3 regions of the Ruegeria sp. YTSC002 genome follow, and region 3 is predicted to be linked to each of the others. Evidence: riboswitches for the same ligand, from Rfam matches in the RefSeq annotation. Region 3 holds a riboswitch; each other region holds the start of a gene.

Region 1 (5,733 bases), on a different contig from region 3:
CGGTCCGAGATGCGCAAATTCGGCATCAAGGTCGCGGAACTTGTCGCCACGATGCGTGCAAACCCGAAATCAAAACCGATCCACGCGATTGGTTCGAACGGGTATGACGCGACTTCGGAAGGGAAGCCGTTGCAATGATCACCTTTCGCTCTTTCATCGCCTGCGTCGCCATCACGAGTCTCGCGCTTCTGGCGGCCTGCTCCAGCAAACCCAAAGTACCAAAAACATTTCTGTCGGACCGACAGTTGAACCTCGAGGAATTCTTCGACGGTAAAACCGTGGCCTACGGTCAGTTTCAGGATGTTCTGGGAAATATCCCCCGCAGATTCACGGTTGATATCGACGGGACATGGGACGGCGAAACCCTGACCCTGATCGAAGACTTCGTCTACGATGATGGCGCGACGGAACAACGCATCTGGACATTGACCAAAACCGGAGAGGATACATGGACCGGTACGGCGCCTGGCGTACTGGGCACCGCCAGCGGGATTGAACGCGGGGATACGTTCAACTGGAAATACAAGATCGACCTGCCGATCAAGAACGGGACCATGCGTGTCAAGTTCGACGACTGGATGTGGCTGCTGGATGACGACCGTCTGCTGAACCGCGCGTATGTCTCACGCTATGGCGTCCGTCTGGGTGAAGTCATCCTGTTCTTCGAGAAGAAATAGGGCCGCCAGGCCCGGTTTCATCACAACAGTCAGTAGAAAATAAACTCGTCCACCAATGCGGTCGTCGATCCCTTGACCTCTCCGGCCGTGTTCGCCCTTGGCCCGTCCGAGGCTGCGCCCTCGGCGCGTTCGCCGCATTCGATTTTCAAACGCGCGCGTTCTATCTGCCCCCAGAGGAAAAACAGACCATCCCGTTTTCCCATGAGGCGCGCAGGAACCCTTGCCCGCAAAACACCTGTTTTCGGTTTTGGCATCTGCTCTCTTACTGCCTCCGGTGTTTTCCACCATTGTCGGAAAACGTAATGGTTTTTCCGAAAAAAGACAATTTTTTATGGACAAAATGAGGTTTTCTACCATCCGTTGACAGGATGGGCTGGCAACTCTCGCATGACGGATATTCGCCGTCTTTACCTGCCTCATGGCAAGCCAGCACCATCCCGCACGGATCAACGTCACCCAAACGGGCATTGCTGCAAACCGCTTTCCTTTGGCCTGACACTCTCTTTCCCAGCCAAGGTCAGGCGACGCGCAACGTTTCGTTTCTGATCACAGCGACCAGGCCGTCGCCGTCGCGGTTGGGGGTCAGTTTGACGGCGTGGATGTCAGACGTGGCCGCATACACCGCAAGGCCATTGGACCCGCAGAACGCCGTGCTTGCGGGCCTGCCACGCCCCTCAGCCAAGGACCGTGATCCCGGTGCTGTCCACTTTGCCGGAATGTTTCCATGTCTGTTTTGAAACCGGAAATGCCGCCAGCATTTCAGCGCCCAAGCGGGTAAAAAGTACGCTGCCATCGTGAGGTGCCGCTGTTTGATTCTCAGGCAGCGGAGAATTGGGAAGCCGGTGGAATTCCGGCACTGCCCCCGCAACGGTAAGGAAGGTCAGGTTCGACAATCAACCACTGGGACGAGGATCCCGGGAAGGTGTCGCAACCGGGTGCAAGCCCCTTTCAAGTCCGGAAACCAGCCTTGCAGATATGTCAAACCGCGGGTGGCGGTGGGGGCACGGGTTTCGGACGTGGTCCTCGCCCTTGAGGCCGTCCAGCTCGATCCTGGTCTTCTCTTCGGCCGAATACTGTTTGCGTGTGGCACGGCGGATGTCATTGACAACCTTCTCGCCGTGGCTCTTGCGTGTTCCGGGTTTCTGTCTCATCTCCACTCCTTGGTGGGTACGATGTGCCAGAAACCCTCTCTTATCAAATCGACTTAAACTGTCCCATTGGCGCTGACGTCACACAAGCAGGGTGGAAAAACCGGAAAAGGACGCAGGAAACCAGTTCAAAGTCGTCGTCACTCCGGGCGAGTTCTTTGACAAGCACGGGAGCCCGATTTCGACCGAAAACGGCTGCCCCCCCAATCTGAAAGAGGACGTTCATCGTGCCATAGTGAGCGTTTCGGATTCAGAGGAAGCTGTCACTTTGCAACGGAGACAAGACGAGTCGGGCGCTGAGTTCATGCGTCGCTTCGACCAGACAGGCATCGAGATAGGTAAGAAGGTTGGCACGACCGTTTGCCTGCCCTGGGATGCCAAGTGGACTTAATTGCATGTTTGAGCTTCGAGCCAGCCGGAGTCTGAGCGTGAAATGACTGATTAGGATCATATTGACCAGCGCTGGGCCTACCAAGACAGGTACTGCCGCTCAGGTTCTAGCCCAAGGATTACTATTCGTGACAATCTCCTCTGGCTTGTGTCTCTTCGTTGCCATGCTGATCTTCGGTTTTCCCAAGCATAATGGCGGACCACTTCATTGGGAGAGGATCAGGCCAACTCATTTTGGCGTTTCAGTCGCGGCAATCATTTTAGCGACCCAGCCCGATGACCGCACCTCCGTTGCTCAAACCCCTAATTTTGTCTGAAGAGTGCTGGCTTCAGGCATCTGGGGTCAACAGTCAAGGTTACTCTGCCGCGATCGCTTTTTCTCGCTGAGTCTTTTCGCCTTCAATCAACAGAGTGCGGGTCGGAAACGGAATATTGATATCCGCTTCGTCCAACGCCTCTTTGACTTTGCGCTTCATGTCTGCCTGGTATTGGAAGTAGTCCGAAGACTTGCACCAGACGCGGACAAGAAAATCGACGCTGCTGCTGCCAAGATTGTTCACCTGGATGAACGGTTCGGGGTCAGCCAGCGAACGGGCGTCCGACATGATCGTCTCGCGAATGACGCGCTCGGCCTCCGCCAAGTTGACGCCGTATCCAACGCCAAACGTCCACTCGGCACGACGGGTCTCGTAGACGGAATAGTTCTTGATGGTGTTTCCCCACACCTCGGCGTTGGGAACGATAACCTTGACGTTCCCCATATCCGCAATTTCGGTGTAGTTCAGGGTGATATCTTTTACAGTTCCGAGCACCCCATTCACGTCGACGAAATCGCCGATCTTGAGCGGCCGGAACAGGATGATCATCACGCCGGCTGCAACGTTGGACAATGTGCCTTGCAACGCAAGACCAATGGCCAAACCGGCGGCACCGATCAGCGCGATGATCGACGTCGTCTGCACCCCGAACGTGTTCAGAATGAACAGCCCGGTAAACGCCAGGATCGTATAGCGCGCCAGATTGCCAAGAAAGTTGAACAACGTATCGTCCAGGCGTTCCGATTTTTCACCGACGCCCCGGATCTTCCGGCTGACATATCTTGAAATCACAAGCCCAAGCACCAACAGGATCAGCGCGGCGATCGTGTTCGCGACAAGGCCAAGAAGGGCCTCGAGCGTCAGCAGGTCGCTCAGCGATTTCCCGTCATACAGCTCGGTATTCAGAACTTGCGACAGTTCGGCCCAAACGGTGTTCGTCACGTTCTCTGCGGTCTGTGCAATCTCGTTTTCCATGGTGTTCCTCGTGTTTCATCGCCTGAGTTTTTTCTTGCAGCGCGGTCCTGCCGGGTCAGACCTCGATCACGGCGCTAGAGGCAAAGAACATGGCCTGGCTGACGGCCGATTTGACCTGTTCTTCGGTGTAGGGTTTGGAAATCAGAAAGGCGGGTTCGGGGCCTTTGCCTGTCAGAAGGCGCTCGGGGAATGCGGTGATGAAAATGACGGGGCAATCGCCGTGCTGGGCAATGATGCGGTTCACCGCATCGATTCCGCTAGATTTGTCCGCCAGCTGAATGTCCGACAGGATCAGGTCGAACGGCTCGCGCTTGGCCAGGTCAATGGCGGCGGTCTCGGTGCGTGCGACCCCGATGACCTGGTGGCCCAGGTCGGCCACCATCGTCTCAAGATCCATCGCGATGATTGCTTCGTCTTCGATGATCAAAATGCGGCCAGAAGTGTGGCGAGCCATTTCCTCGTAGGCGATATCGATCAGCTTCTGAGCCTCGGCGGGTTCTATCTGCATAATTGCGGCGATATCGCTGACCGAGAACTCTTCGACCGTCCGTAGCAGCAAGGCCTCGCGCGTGTTCGGCGTCAGGCGTGCCAGCTGGGCGTGGGCGCGCGATTGGATGTCAAAACTGCCGCCATCAGCGTCAACGGGCATTCCCGACGTTGACCATATACCGTGAAAAACACGAAACAACGCGACCCGCGGCGCGAGATCGGCATCGAACTGGGCGGGATCTGCCAATATCGCCTCAAGCGATGCTGCGGCGTAGGCGTCGCCACTGTCCTGTGAACCGGTGAGGGCACGGGCATAACGGCGCAGAAACGGCAAGAGCGGGCCAATTTGATCTGCGACGGAAACTCCGGTCAGCTCGGTCATCTATGTTTTCCTCATTTTTTTCACTAAACTCGGGAACCAAACGCACACTGGGGCGTTATGGTTCCAGCAAAAGTGAAAATTTCTGATGATGCCATGACAAAACCACAGCCCAGCCGAGAACATCGGCAAGAAATAGAAAAGCGGATCGACGAAAACCTCAAGCGGGCTTTCGATGAGGTAGCCAACGAACCGGTTCCGGATCGGTTCGTCGATCTTCTCGAAAAACTGCGCAACCAGACCAGTGTTCCCAAAACGGGTGACGCGGGAGGCTCGGATGGTTGATCCCAGAGAAGAGCTTGTCGAACATATCGGCGCGATGCGTGCCTTTGCGATCAGCCTGTGCCGCAACGGTTCTGTTGCCGATGACATCGTGCAGGATGCGCTGATCAAGGCGTGGAGCAACATCGACTCGTTTCAGGAAGGCACCAACATGCGGGCGTGGTTATTCACCATCGTCCGGAACACCTATTTTTCCCTGCGCCGCAAGCGCAAGCGCGAGGTCGAGGATGTGGATGGCGCGATGGCCGAAAGCCTGTCGCAAAAGCCCGACCATGACGGACGCTTGGCCTTGAAGGATTTTGCTGTTGCATTTGACCAACTGACGGATGAACAGCGCGAAGCCCTGGTGCTGGTCGGTGCACAAGGGTTTTCCTATGAGGAAGCAGCCGAGATGTGCGGCGTCGCTCTTGGAACGATCAAAAGCCGGGTGAACCGGGCCCGCGCGCAACTGGCCGAACTTATGGATCTGGATGACGACGAACCCATCGAATTGACCGATGCCGTCACGGCGTCAATCGTCCAGTCGCAACCGGCGGCCTGACGATTCATGGATGCGAAGCCGCGCAGCCTGACCGTTTATCTTGCCGCGCTGGTCACCTTGGCGCTTCTGCCTTCGGGGCTGATTGCGGTATTGCAGACACGCGCCGTGATTACCGAGGCCGACGAAAGATCGCGGGCCTCGGTTCTGGCGCGCACCATCGAAGCTGCCAGTCGGGAGCGGGAGCTACTGCAAAAAGCTGTTGGTGCAAGTTCGGGACTTACCGCCGCGCTTTCGACTGGAGGTATGGACAAAGCCGCTTGCTCGGGCCTTATGCGCCGGTTCGTCGAACGCCAGCCCGAGTTTGTATTTGCCGGATTTATCCAGCCAAACGGGGTCATGGCTTGCTCAACCGTCGAGAAGGACATCGATTTGTCGGACGCGCCCGGTTTCGGGCAGATCTCGGAAAATCCGCAGCTTACGTTTTCTGTCAATCGTGCCGGCGCGGCGACCGGGCAATCGGTGATCATCGTGACCCAACCGGTCCTGAACAGGACCGAGCTTGTGGGGTTCGTTTCCATCTCGATACCTCATGCGC
Region 2 (5,733 bases), on a different contig from region 3:
TCCCCACCCCGAACGATGAAGCTGTCGCCGACAAAGACATCCGCCGCCGGGACCGTTGCCTCTGAGCCGTCAGCACGAACCAGCCGAACCGTCGGGGGGGCCAGATCAAGCAGCGCGGATACTGCGTTGCGAGCCCGTCCGACACTCCAGCTTTCCAGATAAAGAGAGAGCGAAAAGAAAAATGCTACAGTTGCCGCTTCAAAAAACTCACCCAGACCGATGGCACCAGCGACGGCAACAACCATCAAAAGGTTCATATCCGGCGAAAGGCGCTGCGCCGAAGACCAGGCCTTGGGGGCCACCAGCCAGACGCCAAACAAGATCGCGACCGCGAACAAAGTGGCCTCGGGCAAAGGCATCGGAACCTCACCATGTCCCGAAAACAGTCCAAGCGCTCCGCCCATGCCTGTTTCGAAGATGTGCCAGCCAAAGCCTGCCGCCCAAAAACCTCCGCTGAGTGTGGTGAACCGTCGCTGACGCGCAATATGCGCCGCCTGATCCAGGGCGGCATTTCCGTCATCCCAAGGTTTGGCGTTCATACCGGTGCAGGCAACCAGCAGCATGACGTCTTCGTCAGAAAGCTTGGCAGCACTTTCAAGAAGCGTCATTCGACTGTTGATGACATCAAAAGCGAGATGCTCTTCACCACCAACTTTCGGGCCGATAACCCGGTTCAGGATCACAACCTCTTCGGCGCAATCGAGGCCAGAGACCTGAAAGCTTCTACCGCCGTCAGGAATTGGACCGGCGGGGGCGATGGCGCCACACCCGCCACTACTGCATGCGTGGTGACCATGTTTGTTTTCGTGGCCATGGTCGTGGCTATGGGTATCGGATGACATGATCGGACCTCAAGAATCTCTATGGTCCTTTGTAAGTAGTTCCTACAGTAACTAGAGCTTCAATACCTTTCTGAATTTTTTAGCATCCGGGTTCCTTGCGCGTGATACCGACACTCCATTCCTTCTTGCGGGCTGGTCGCGTGGATGCAATCTAGTCGCAGAGGACGCAAAAAATTCTGGAACAGGTCAATGCAGAAACGGATCGCAATTACCATCACGTTAGTCTCGATTACTGCCGGTTGCTCAGCCCAGTTCACTGGGGCCAAAAGCAAAGCACTTGAACCAGGCAACGTGCCAGATTCAGTCGTTGCGCTGGCAGGGCCGGGGCAGGATCTGGCCACGGCACGCCTTTTGCCAGAAGACAATTGCTTCTGGTATGAGCACAGCGGACCTGTCGAGACGACATTGGTACCATTGCGCGCGACGAATGGCGCTCCGATCTGCGCCGCGCGAGACGCCTGATAAAAAAGAGGGCGACGACGTCCACCTACGCTGCCCAAAATTTATGAGCGGGCTGTGACGCTATCTTCGGCCGAGTATAAATATGCGGTCGAGCCGATTCTTACATGTGGGTAGAGATCATTGATATGGGCCATGATCATTCTAACACATCCAGAACTTGCGCGACCACCGATGCTTCTAGGCTGAGGCGTGCCGTGAATTCTGAGATATGTATCTCGATTTCCAACGTATAGATAAAGGGCTCGAGAGCCGAGAGCATTACTTGGCCCGGGTTCCATACCATCCCGAAATTCCGCGTATTCGGGGTTGCGCTCGATCATTGAAGCCGTTGGCGTCCAATGTGGCCACTCGACCTTGCGCCGGATAGCATAGGTTCCGGGCTCGTAAAGGTTCCCTCGCGCGATCGCAACGCCATAGCGCATTGCGGTCCCGCCTTCCTCGATATGGTAAAGATAGCGCGCGACCGCATCGACATGGATGTCACCAGGAACCAAACCATCATTTGCTACGACACGTCGTGGTAAAAAACGGTCATGAACGCCCCATGGATTTGAGGTCGCTGGATCGTAATCAAATGGCGTGACCTGGCTGTCCCAATAGGTCTTTTGCGACGAGGTTGGCCATGTTTTGGCGATCAATGGACTGGCCGCAGACGCGGAAAACAGCGCAGTGGTTGATTGAATGAAATAGCGCCTTGTCAGCATAGATCTCAGCCTGGTTCACAAGTTCAATGTATTTGCATCGCATTTTCACGATCAAATTCGAGTCTTAAAGCCTCTAGCAGCTAGAGCTTCAAGAGGTTTCAGGTAACGCTTAGTTTATCCAGTCGATCAGGTGCGCGGTGGCGTGAACTCTGATTTGATCGAGTTTGCTTTGGACTGGGTCAAAAAAGCAATGGAAAGAACCGAAATGCCCATTGTAGTTGCTTCATGTTTTCGGTTTCCGACGATGCAAGCCAAAGGAACAAGACGGGAATTCGGCGCGGCTTTGCAACAGCTTATCTGTCCTTGGATACAGAGCGGCAAAAACCCGCGCGCACGCTGTACTTGCCGCTTAGACCCGCTGAATCCGCGTAGTTGTCTTCTCAGCCAGGAATGTCAATCAGGAGTCATCGCCGTCAGGCTGCACGGTCACTTTGGCCTCCACGGGCACACCCTCAACCATCAGAGGGCTGTGGCTGTTGCCATTGAGAGAAACTTTTACTTCAACATCGCCATCGGGGAGCGACGGAAGGTGTAACCAATTGGCATAAAGGCGGCCCAGCTTTTCGCCGTTGATATAAACATGCGCGTGACCTTCGCCTGGAACGTCAGCCGTGGAGGCATTTTCCGGAGCAAAGCGAAAGTTCTGCGGTGTCACACGCAGATTCCAGCCCGCCATAGGATCCTTAATCATCTGGATCGCCACACTGGGGGCGTCGCTGTCGGCAGGCAGATTAGTGGCAGCGGAGTGGTCGTGCGCTGCCATCTCCATGTTGCCGCCGTGTTGGGCCGGGTCAGTATGGTCATGGCTCTCAAAGGTGCTACCGCTGCTGGCGGCAATCACAAAGCCAGCACCGCCGCCAAAGACAAGTCCGATGGCAAAGAGAGCAAGAGAACGGGACATCTTGTCATCCTCAATAAAAAAAACCCGCCGGTGTAACCAGCGGGGTAGCAATGGAGGAGCGCGATCAGACTGCAGCGCCTGCGCGCTTGCCTTCTGTCTGCCAGAAGTGGCCGGTGAAACTGCCTAAGAGTGCCCAGGCGGCCATGCCGATGCCGAAGGCCCGGGCAGCAAAAAGCGCCCCGATCTCGGTCGGAACCGGCCCAGAGAAACTCTCAGGCTCAGGGGCCCCGATAATATGCGGTACCATTAGCAGCACGGCCGCAATCAGGTAGCTTACCAGGTTACCTCCAAAGGCAATCAGCCACATGGCTACGCCGGCTGCGGCAACGGTGACCGTCCACCAGATCTGACGCACTCCCACATCTGCTGCCGCTACGCCGGGAACTTCTGGAGCCAGTGACAAGCCAGGAGCAAAGTGGAAGGCGACAAAGCCCGCAAGACCCCAAAGCAGGCCGGTGCGGCCGTTGATCTCATGCCCCTGACGTTCGGCTACTGACATCAGCGCCGCCAGGACTAGCGCATAGCCGGTGTAGGTAAGCATGGTGAAGATAATGCTGAGACCATCGCGCATCGGCTCGGCGAACATGCCGGGCAGGTCGGGATGCGCAGTTACGGGATCAGCGCCAAAATGCACCAGGTCGCCGCCCTCATAGAGCTCGGCGTGAAGTAGCACTGGCTGCACGAAATACAACTGCAGAAGGGCGGCAATCAGCCCCGCTGCTGCACCAGCGAACAAGCCGCTGGTCAGAATACGACTGAACATTGTTTTAGTGGCAGGGGAAGCCAGTTGCGTGGCGCACATCATGAGCCGCGTCATGCAGGCCAGAAGCCTGAACATGGCCAGTCACGGTAATGATCCCTAGACCCAGAACCACGGCGAATACTGCAGGCAGAAAGGATGCGCCAGCGGCGGATGCCTTGATCGTTTTTGTCGTCATTTTAATCCTCCTCGCCGTCACACCCGACGGCATATGTTGTGTCCATCCTACGGCCGGTCTCCTGACTCGCAGGTCACAGCAGACTTCCCCCTTCCCAGCGCCATTACGCCAGTGGTATTGGAAGGCCGCTCGCCGCTCACAGTCGCGGGGGCGGTCAAGGCTTCAGTGCGGTAGTTTGGTGCACCGTCCTCATTCCCGTTTCAGTCCCAGTGCGTAGGCACCTTTGGACACCGTAGAAGCCTTTATTGTTCCATAGTGCTTTGTTCCGTCAAGTACGAAAGCGACATCATAGTATTCTGCAGCGGTCAATCTTAGGTAATGGCAGGCTTGGTTTAGATTTTAGCCGTTCAGTGCAGAAGGCTAAGTCGAAAAACACAAACTGTAAGCTGAAAACTCGACACCGGAGCTTTGGTCGGCAAGTTGCATGTTGGCTATCTTTTTTGTGCCGGTATACGTGCAATCGCCTTGAAACGTAGCTTACCTAGCTTCCTGGCGTCAGCGAAGTCGCCGTCAGTACTGTCCTCATACATCCGCATGAAGATCATTATGTCCGGAAGATCGACAACCGTAACCTCACCGAAAAGATAGGCGGTCTTGCCGCTTTGTCGCACCGCCAACGTCTGTGGTCGGTGACAACCGGACATGCAATCCACTTGCTGCAACTCGGCTTGCACCCCCGATGCCTCCAGCGTTGCGGCTAATTGATCATAAAGGGTGGAATCCGCGTCGCGGCAGGTTCTGCAAAGCGTGAGGTTAGGTAGGCACATGCGTCAGGCTGATCCTTGATCGAGAACTTCCATCTGAGATTTCATATTTGCTGGTCGGTTGTTAGCTCAGTTTCAATACGTGTTTTGACTCTAAGTCTGGAAAAGAGTCCATACTCAGGCAGGAAGGACACATGAGCCCTAGCCCTCGAAAACTTTGCAAATACACCGAGTGCGAGACGGGGATTTGGCAGGGCGAAGAAGCAACCATCAGACGAAAAAATTTTTAAGTTTCTACGTGAGACTGAGCTGAAGCAGGTGGTAGGCGATGAAGTGGAAACAGCTCACGCGAAACATCTTTGTTCTTCAATAATCTGAAACAGCATTGCCTCCGGGATCGGCTCGCCATGACACGCCTATTTTCAGGTCCGCGCGCACCGCGCCTCCCAAGGCGAATTCCGAGACGCGACAGGTTCTTGTTGCGCGTAACTAGGTTCGTTCTATCGTCAATTACAGTCTAGATCCGGGACATATAGCGGGGTTCGTGCTTGATGGTTACCTTTCGGTTACCACGACCGATCATGGGACTGAATGCGTAGCGACAACCGACGACATTCAAAAGGAAGTACGCTGATGCGAAACGCCTCGGCATTAACAACTTTTCTGTCTGCGTCACTACAACCGAGGATCGCCCATGCCGCCATCGGTTCTCGCCGCAACCCGGTGTGATGGGTGTTGTGATAACGGCATATCTCCGGGTGCAGCCAGTCTTCGAACTCCTCCAATGTCATCGACGCAGTGCCGGAGCCGTCGCATTTCCCCTTATCCTTGGGGGATAATTGCGTTCTTCCCTAAAGTAGATGAACGGCCTCCATGGTCGTCCTAATCAGGCGTTCGATATCTTCGCCGTAACGCGCTCGACCCGGTGGCCTTTACTTGACGGAGATACTCCAATCTGAGCGGGTCAAATGGAAGGTTTCGCTGCGGAAACGCGCCCATTGTCTACGTGTATGGCTTGCGGAATCCCAACAGTAGGCCAATACGACACCTCCGAGATATCTGGCGCGCGGATCGAATTCGTTCACACGCAATGGTGCAAACACAAGCAGATGGACGAGTCGGACTGAGCATCGAAACTCAACTATGCGCCCAGAACAATGCAGGTCGTGACATCAATTGCGA
Region 3 (5,733 bases):
GGCAGCTTGGCCATCAGGTCGATCAGGTTGTCGATGTCGCTGTTCGAACTCATGGCCAATCCTGTCTTGCGCCGGAGGGAGCCTCCGGCGGGAGTATTTTGGAAAAGATGAAGATCAGAACGGCAGCTTGATGTCTGCGGGCAAGCCCATGCTTTCTGTCAGCTTGGCCATTTCTTCCTGCGAACGTTCGGCTGCCTTGGTCTGGGCATCCTTGATGGCCGCCAGGATCAGGTCTTCGACCACTTCCTTGTCATCGCCGTTGAAGATGGACGGGTCGATATCCAGACCTTTGAGTTCACCCTTGGCTGTCGCCGTTGCCTTGACAAGGCCTGCACCGGATTCGCCGACAACCATCATGTTGTTCAGCTCTTCCTGCATCTCGGTCATCTTGGTTTGCAGGTCTTGCGCGGATTTCATCATCTTGGCCATGTCGCCCAGACCGCCAAGCCCGCCGAGTCCTTTCAGCATAGTATTCTCCTGTGTCTCCGTTTGCGCTCTAGATACGGGCAGCAGCCACATGGCACAAGGGTTCTCCCGCCGGTGGGTGGCTCAACCGTTCCGTCCGGCATGTTGACCGGCGCAGGCGCCAGCAGGAACCTACCGCCCATCTGCGACGCCAGATTTGCCAGCAGGCCCGACAAGCGCAGATCGTCCTTGGCGCGCATTTGGTCTGCAACCGAGAGTGATTGAATGGGGCACAGAAACTCGGGGCGGGGTTCGAATGGCCAGGGAGCACCCGGATCAGAGTTGTCACGGGTCACCTTCCGCTGGCCGATGTCGCAACAAACGATCTGAGACATGCAGGCAGAGGGGATATGCGCACAAGTCCCTGCCTCACATCAAGGGTGGATGTGTTCGATTGAAACCGGGGGGAAGGGCGGCGCGGGGTCAATCTTCCTCGAACGGGTCCCACTCGTCTTCCACCTCGGGAAGCGCTTCGGTCTCGACCTTGGCGGCGCGTTGTTCCGGCGTCTCGATACTGGTGATTCTCGCCTTGGGGAATTGCGCCAGCACAGCCTGAACCAAAGGGTGTTGTTCGGCCTCGGATTTCAGCGCCAGCTCGGCTTCGTCCCGTATTTCTGCAATTGTGGGGGCTTCTCCGTCCGAGACGATCGAGACCGCCCACCGGTTTCCTGTCCAGCGTTGCAAGGCAGAGCCCAGCCGTGGAGCCAGATCCGCCGGTGCCTGGGCGGCTGGTGTGAATTCGATTCGTCCGGGTTGATAGGACACGAGGCGCACGCCGTTTTCCACCTCGACCAGCAGCTTCACGTCGCGATTGGTCCGGATCAGTTCGACCACGTGGTCGAAGGTCGGGTACCGCGCAAGGGCCGTTTGGGTATCCTGCGCCAGGGCTGCAACCGGCGCACCACCGGCACCGCGAGAGGGCGATGCGAAGGCAGGCGGATGGGCCGCGCCAGCCGGCGCCGGACCGGCGGCGCCCGGTCGGGATATCGAAACGCCGCCATTGGGCCCGCCCGGCGGCAGTGGCGGGGTATCCTGCAATCGCTTGATCAGTTCTTCGGGGCTGGGCAAATCAGCCACATGAGTCAGGCGGATAACGGCCATTTCAGCGGCCATCATGGCGTTGGGGGCAGCCGAGACTTCCTCGAGTGCCTTCAGCAGCATTTGCCACATCCGGGTCAGGACCCGCATCGGCAGAGCCTCGGCCATCTGTTGGCCCCGGGTCCGTTCGTCCGGAGAAACCGTCGGGTCCTGCGCCGCGTCAGGCGTGATCTTCACGACGGACACCCAATGCGTGATCTCGGCCAGATCGCGCAGCACCGCCAGCGGGTCCGCGCCTTCGGCGTATTGGCCGCTCAACTCGGTAAGTGCTCCGGCGGCATCGCCGCGCAGGATCATATCCATAAGGTCCAGAACCCGGCCACGGTCTGCCAGTCCAAGCATTGCACGAACCTGATCGGCGGTCGTCTCGCCAGCCCCGTGTGAAATCGCCTGATCCAGCAACGAGGTCGCATCCCGGGCCGATCCTTCCGCTGCTCGGGTGATCAGCGCCAGCGCGTCTTCGGCGATCCGGGCGTTTTCCGATTCGGCGATCTTGCGCAGAAGGCCAATCATGTCTTCGGGTTCAATCCGGCGCAGGTCGAACCGCTGGCAGCGGGAAAGCACAGTGACAGGCACTTTGCGGATTTCAGTGGTCGCGAAGATGAACTTCACATGCGCGGGCGGTTCTTCCAACGTCTTGAGCAGCGCGTTGAAGGCGCTGGTCGAGAGCATGTGGACCTCGTCGATGATATAAATCTTGTAACGCGCGCTGGCGGCGCGATAGCGCACGCTGTCGATGATCTCGCGGATATCGTTGACGCCTGTGCGGCTGGCGGCGTCCATCTCCATCACGTCGACATGGCGGCCTTCCATGATGGCGACACAATGTTCGCACTGACCGCAGGGTTCGGTTGTGGGGCCGCCGGTTCCGTCCGGACCGATGCAATTCATGCCCTTAGCGATGATCCTCGCGGTCGTGGTTTTGCCGGTGCCACGAATGCCAGTCATGATGAAGGCCTGCGCGATCCGATCGGCCGCGAACGCGTTTTTCAGGGTGCGCACCATGGCATCCTGACCCACCAGATCGGCAAAGGTTTCCGGGCGATATTTGCGGGCGAGAACCTGATAGGCGGGGCTGGAGCTGTCTGTCATGTCTTCTCGTTGGGATTCGGGGCTTGGGCACAGCGTAGTGGCCACCGTTGCCCGCGTCCACAGCGTGGTGTGATGATTTTTGTTTTAGAAACGAGTCGCTTTCGCACTAAACTGCGTTAGCAGATTTAATGGCTCATTTTTGTAAAGAGTTCTTTGGGGAGGACACGTTTCATGTCGCAGTTGGTGATCTACGCCCTGCAAGTCGGTGGCGGAACGCTGGCACTGACCTCGATGCCCGGACGTGGCGGGGATTATTTCAGCGATCTGGATATGATCGCAGGCTGGCAGCCGGGGCTTGTTGTATCGATGACAACGGATGTCGAGATGCTTCAGGATGGGGCGAAGGATTTCGGCAGCGACATTCAAAGCCGCGCCAGCAGATGGGTTCACCTGCCGATCGAAGATTTCGGAGCGCCGACACAAGCGATTGATGACGCGTGGCCGTCCGTCAGCGCCGCAGCCCGACACGCGCTGTCAGGAGGAGGTCGCGTTTTGGTGCATTGCCGTGGGGGCTGTGGCAGGTCAGGTATGGTTGTTCTGCGGCTGATGATTGAATGCGGCGAACGCGCGGACACAGCGCTGGAACGATTGCGGGCGGTGCGCCCCTGCGCCGTCGAAACGGATGCGCAACTGGCCTGGGCCTCGCAGCGTGCGCAGGCACAGGTCAGTCTGGACTCAGATTGAAATCTGCGCGGGCGCGCAAACAGGTTTTCGCGGCCGGATCGTGGAAACTTCGATCATCGCGCAGGGTGGGGTTTGCACGACGCCGGATGGCATCGCACTGACCGTGTTTCGGAAGATCAGGTCGGCATAACCGTTCAGCGGCTCAATTGCGGCTTCGGGCTGCGTGCCGCAAAAGACACGAATGCTGTCTGATTGCGCGCGGAAAATTGCATGACATCCTTCGGTGCAATGTGACAGCTCGCTGCTGCCCTCAATCTCGAAATCATCACTTGTGGCCGAGGTCGCCTGGGTCATGGCTTCGGATATCGAGCGCGCCAGCCGCGCCAAAGCGGGGCAGGTTTTGCCCGTCCGCTGACATACTGTTGCACTGAATTCATGCGTTTTTGTCTTCCAGATCATCCTGCGCCCTCCGCGCGTGGTGGACAGGATATTTGGGACAGGTGGGACAGCGTGATGCCGTCAGGACCTGCCCGGACACCCCGTCCGAGTTTCGGTTTCGTTTCCGATGGCAGGTCTCCTGACTTGCGGGTCATCGCTTTGCCGACCTTCCCAGCCTTTGGGGCCAGTGGTGTTTTGGCATCGCTTACCGTTTACAGTTGCGGGGGCAGTCGCGGATTTGGTTGTTGCCTGCATGACCAGACATTACCGCACCGTGTTCCCTTTTCATCCCGACCCCTTGTGGAGGCCGGAAACCATCACACAACCGCTAGCGTTTGAGTACGCATCGAGTCAAGCCGATCTTTTGGCCGGACGCTTGGTCATGCTGGATACGATGTAGGTTCATGCATAATGTCGAGGGTGTCGAGGTTCGGAAACCGGATTTACCAAGCGAAAAGCAAGAGATCATGTTGGATACAGAGCAAACGGTATTGACCGAGGAGTTTCGCTTTCCTTCCGGGCAGAAAACACTGTCCGCCCGATTGTATAGCCCGCTGACTTCGCCCGAAATCGTCGTCGTGCTGAACAGTGCAACGGGTGTGCCGCGTGATTATTACCGTCATTTCGCACGATGGCTTGCCGCTGAGAAGGGTATGGCCTGCCTGACCTATGACTATCGCGATTATGGGCATTCCTTGACCGGCCGCCTGAAAGACTCGCGTGCGACCATGGCGGATTGGGCCTTGATCGACATGCCCGCGGCACGGGCGGAAATGCGTCGGCGATACCCGAATGCGAAACACTGGACCATCGGCCATTCCGTCGGCGCGATGTTGGGGCCTGTGCAACCGGATATCGATCTGATTGACCGGATGATCTGTGTGTGTTCGGGGCTTGTGACCCTAAGCGACCATCCGTGGCCCTATCGGGGTTTGGCGGGGTTGTTCTGGTACGGCCATGCTCCGCTTTTGGCCCGAGCCCTTGGCTACCTTCCCGGAAAGGCGATCGGGTTTGGCTCGGACCTGCCGGCATCGGTCTATTGGCAGTGGCGCAAATGGTGTACCGCGCCTTTGAATTATGTGCCTGAAATCGGGCATGAGTTACCTGCGGCGCAGTGGAAGGATTCTGGAACGCCCGTGGATTTGCTCACCTTCGAGGACGACCAGATGGTGCCGCCGGAAGCGGTTTGGCGGCTTGCGGAACTATACGGCCCCGATGCCAACCGTCACCTGCTGAGCCCCGCCGATTTCGGGTTGCCTGAGGTTGGACACATCGGAGCATTTGCCCGGCGCAACGCAGCGGTTTGGCCGCGACTGATCGCCTGACCAGACGCGGCGCAGGACGGGCCGGGCACCGTCCTGCCATCACCGGTTACGAAGCTTCTTTTCCTTCATGACGCCACGGACCATCTTGCCGAACGCTTTGTCCCGCGCCCGGGACTGCGCGACAGTTTCTGAGTTGCGCTGATCTTCGCGCCGAAGCTTGCGCCACCGGTCCAATCGAGCCGGGTCAAGCGTGCCGTGGCTGATCGCCTTTTGCACGGCACATCCGGGCTCGGAGTTGTGCTGGCAATCCGAAAAACGGCAGTCCCGGCTCAACGCGGCAAGGTCCGAGAAAACGTCGTCGATCCCGTCCTGAGCGTCCAGCAGGCGCAACGCGCGCATACCGGGTGTATCGATCAACCAGCCGCCGTTGCGCATCCGGTGCAGTGCCCGAGCGGTCGTCGTGTGCCGGCCCCGCGCGTCATCCTCGCGAATGTCCGAGGTGGCGAGATCCTGACCGGTCATGGTATTGGCAAGCGTCGTCTTGCCAACGCCCGACGAGCCAACCAGCGCTCCGGTCTGGCTTTTGGGGCACCAGGACAGAACCTTTTCAACCTCTGCCGGGTCCAGCGCGTTGATCGCCAGAACCGTCAGGAACGGGTCCAATGATTGTACCTGTCCCGAGAAACTGTCAGGGTCCGCCGATTTGTCGGCCTTCGTCAGAACGACGACCGGGTAACACCCGGCCTGATGC

Evidence for each region. A riboswitch is a leader RNA that binds a small molecule or an ion and turns the genes downstream of it on or off. The one in region 3 is predicted to bind cobalamin.
Region 1: linked by a shared signal. The riboswitch ahead of AC2FFD_RS14250 (hypothetical protein) and the one ahead of AC2FFD_RS20800 (hypothetical protein) in region 3 are both predicted to bind cobalamin.
Region 2: linked by a shared signal. The riboswitch ahead of AC2FFD_RS15065 (CbtB domain-containing protein) and the one ahead of AC2FFD_RS20800 (hypothetical protein) in region 3 are both predicted to bind cobalamin.

What each region holds. Positions count from the first base shown of each region.
Region 1 covers NZ_JBXWML010000007.1:47,791-53,523, reverse strand. Annotated here, with positions in the region: gene AC2FFD_RS14265 (DUF3833 domain-containing protein) at 1-138, shown strand, start outside; gene AC2FFD_RS14260 (DUF3833 family protein) at 135-677, shown strand; gene AC2FFD_RS14255 (hypothetical protein) at 707-931, opposite strand; cobalamin riboswitch at 1,458-1,661, shown strand; gene AC2FFD_RS14250 (hypothetical protein) at 1,920-2,216, shown strand; gene AC2FFD_RS14245 (mechanosensitive ion channel family protein) at 2,572-3,507, opposite strand; gene AC2FFD_RS14240 (response regulator) at 3,563-4,378, opposite strand; gene AC2FFD_RS14235 (NepR family anti-sigma factor) at 4,472-4,660, shown strand; gene AC2FFD_RS14230 (RNA polymerase sigma factor) at 4,653-5,198, shown strand; gene AC2FFD_RS14225 (sensor histidine kinase) at 5,205-5,733, shown strand, end outside.
Region 2 covers NZ_JBXWML010000008.1:2,882-8,614, reverse strand. Annotated here, with positions in the region: gene AC2FFD_RS15090 (heavy metal translocating P-type ATPase) at 1-842, opposite strand, end outside; gene AC2FFD_RS15085 (hypothetical protein) at 1,032-1,304, shown strand; gene AC2FFD_RS15080 (L,D-transpeptidase) at 1,346-2,008, opposite strand; gene AC2FFD_RS15075 (hypothetical protein) at 2,406-2,909, opposite strand; gene AC2FFD_RS15070 (CbtA family protein) at 2,974-3,672, opposite strand; gene AC2FFD_RS15065 (CbtB domain-containing protein) at 3,677-3,847, opposite strand; cobalamin riboswitch at 3,882-4,097, opposite strand; gene AC2FFD_RS15060 (DUF1636 family protein) at 4,279-4,614, opposite strand.
Region 3 covers NZ_JBXWML010000017.1:6,762-12,494, forward strand. Annotated here, with positions in the region: gene recR (recombination mediator RecR) at 1-53, opposite strand, end outside; gene AC2FFD_RS20785 (YbaB/EbfC family nucleoid-associated protein) at 115-468, opposite strand; gene AC2FFD_RS20790 (DNA polymerase III subunit gamma/tau) at 889-2,655, opposite strand; gene AC2FFD_RS20795 (protein-tyrosine phosphatase family protein) at 2,827-3,339, shown strand; gene AC2FFD_RS20800 (hypothetical protein) at 3,331-3,738, opposite strand; cobalamin riboswitch at 3,830-4,051, opposite strand; gene AC2FFD_RS20805 (alpha/beta hydrolase family protein) at 4,122-5,042, shown strand; gene rsgA (ribosome small subunit-dependent GTPase A) at 5,082-5,733, opposite strand, start outside.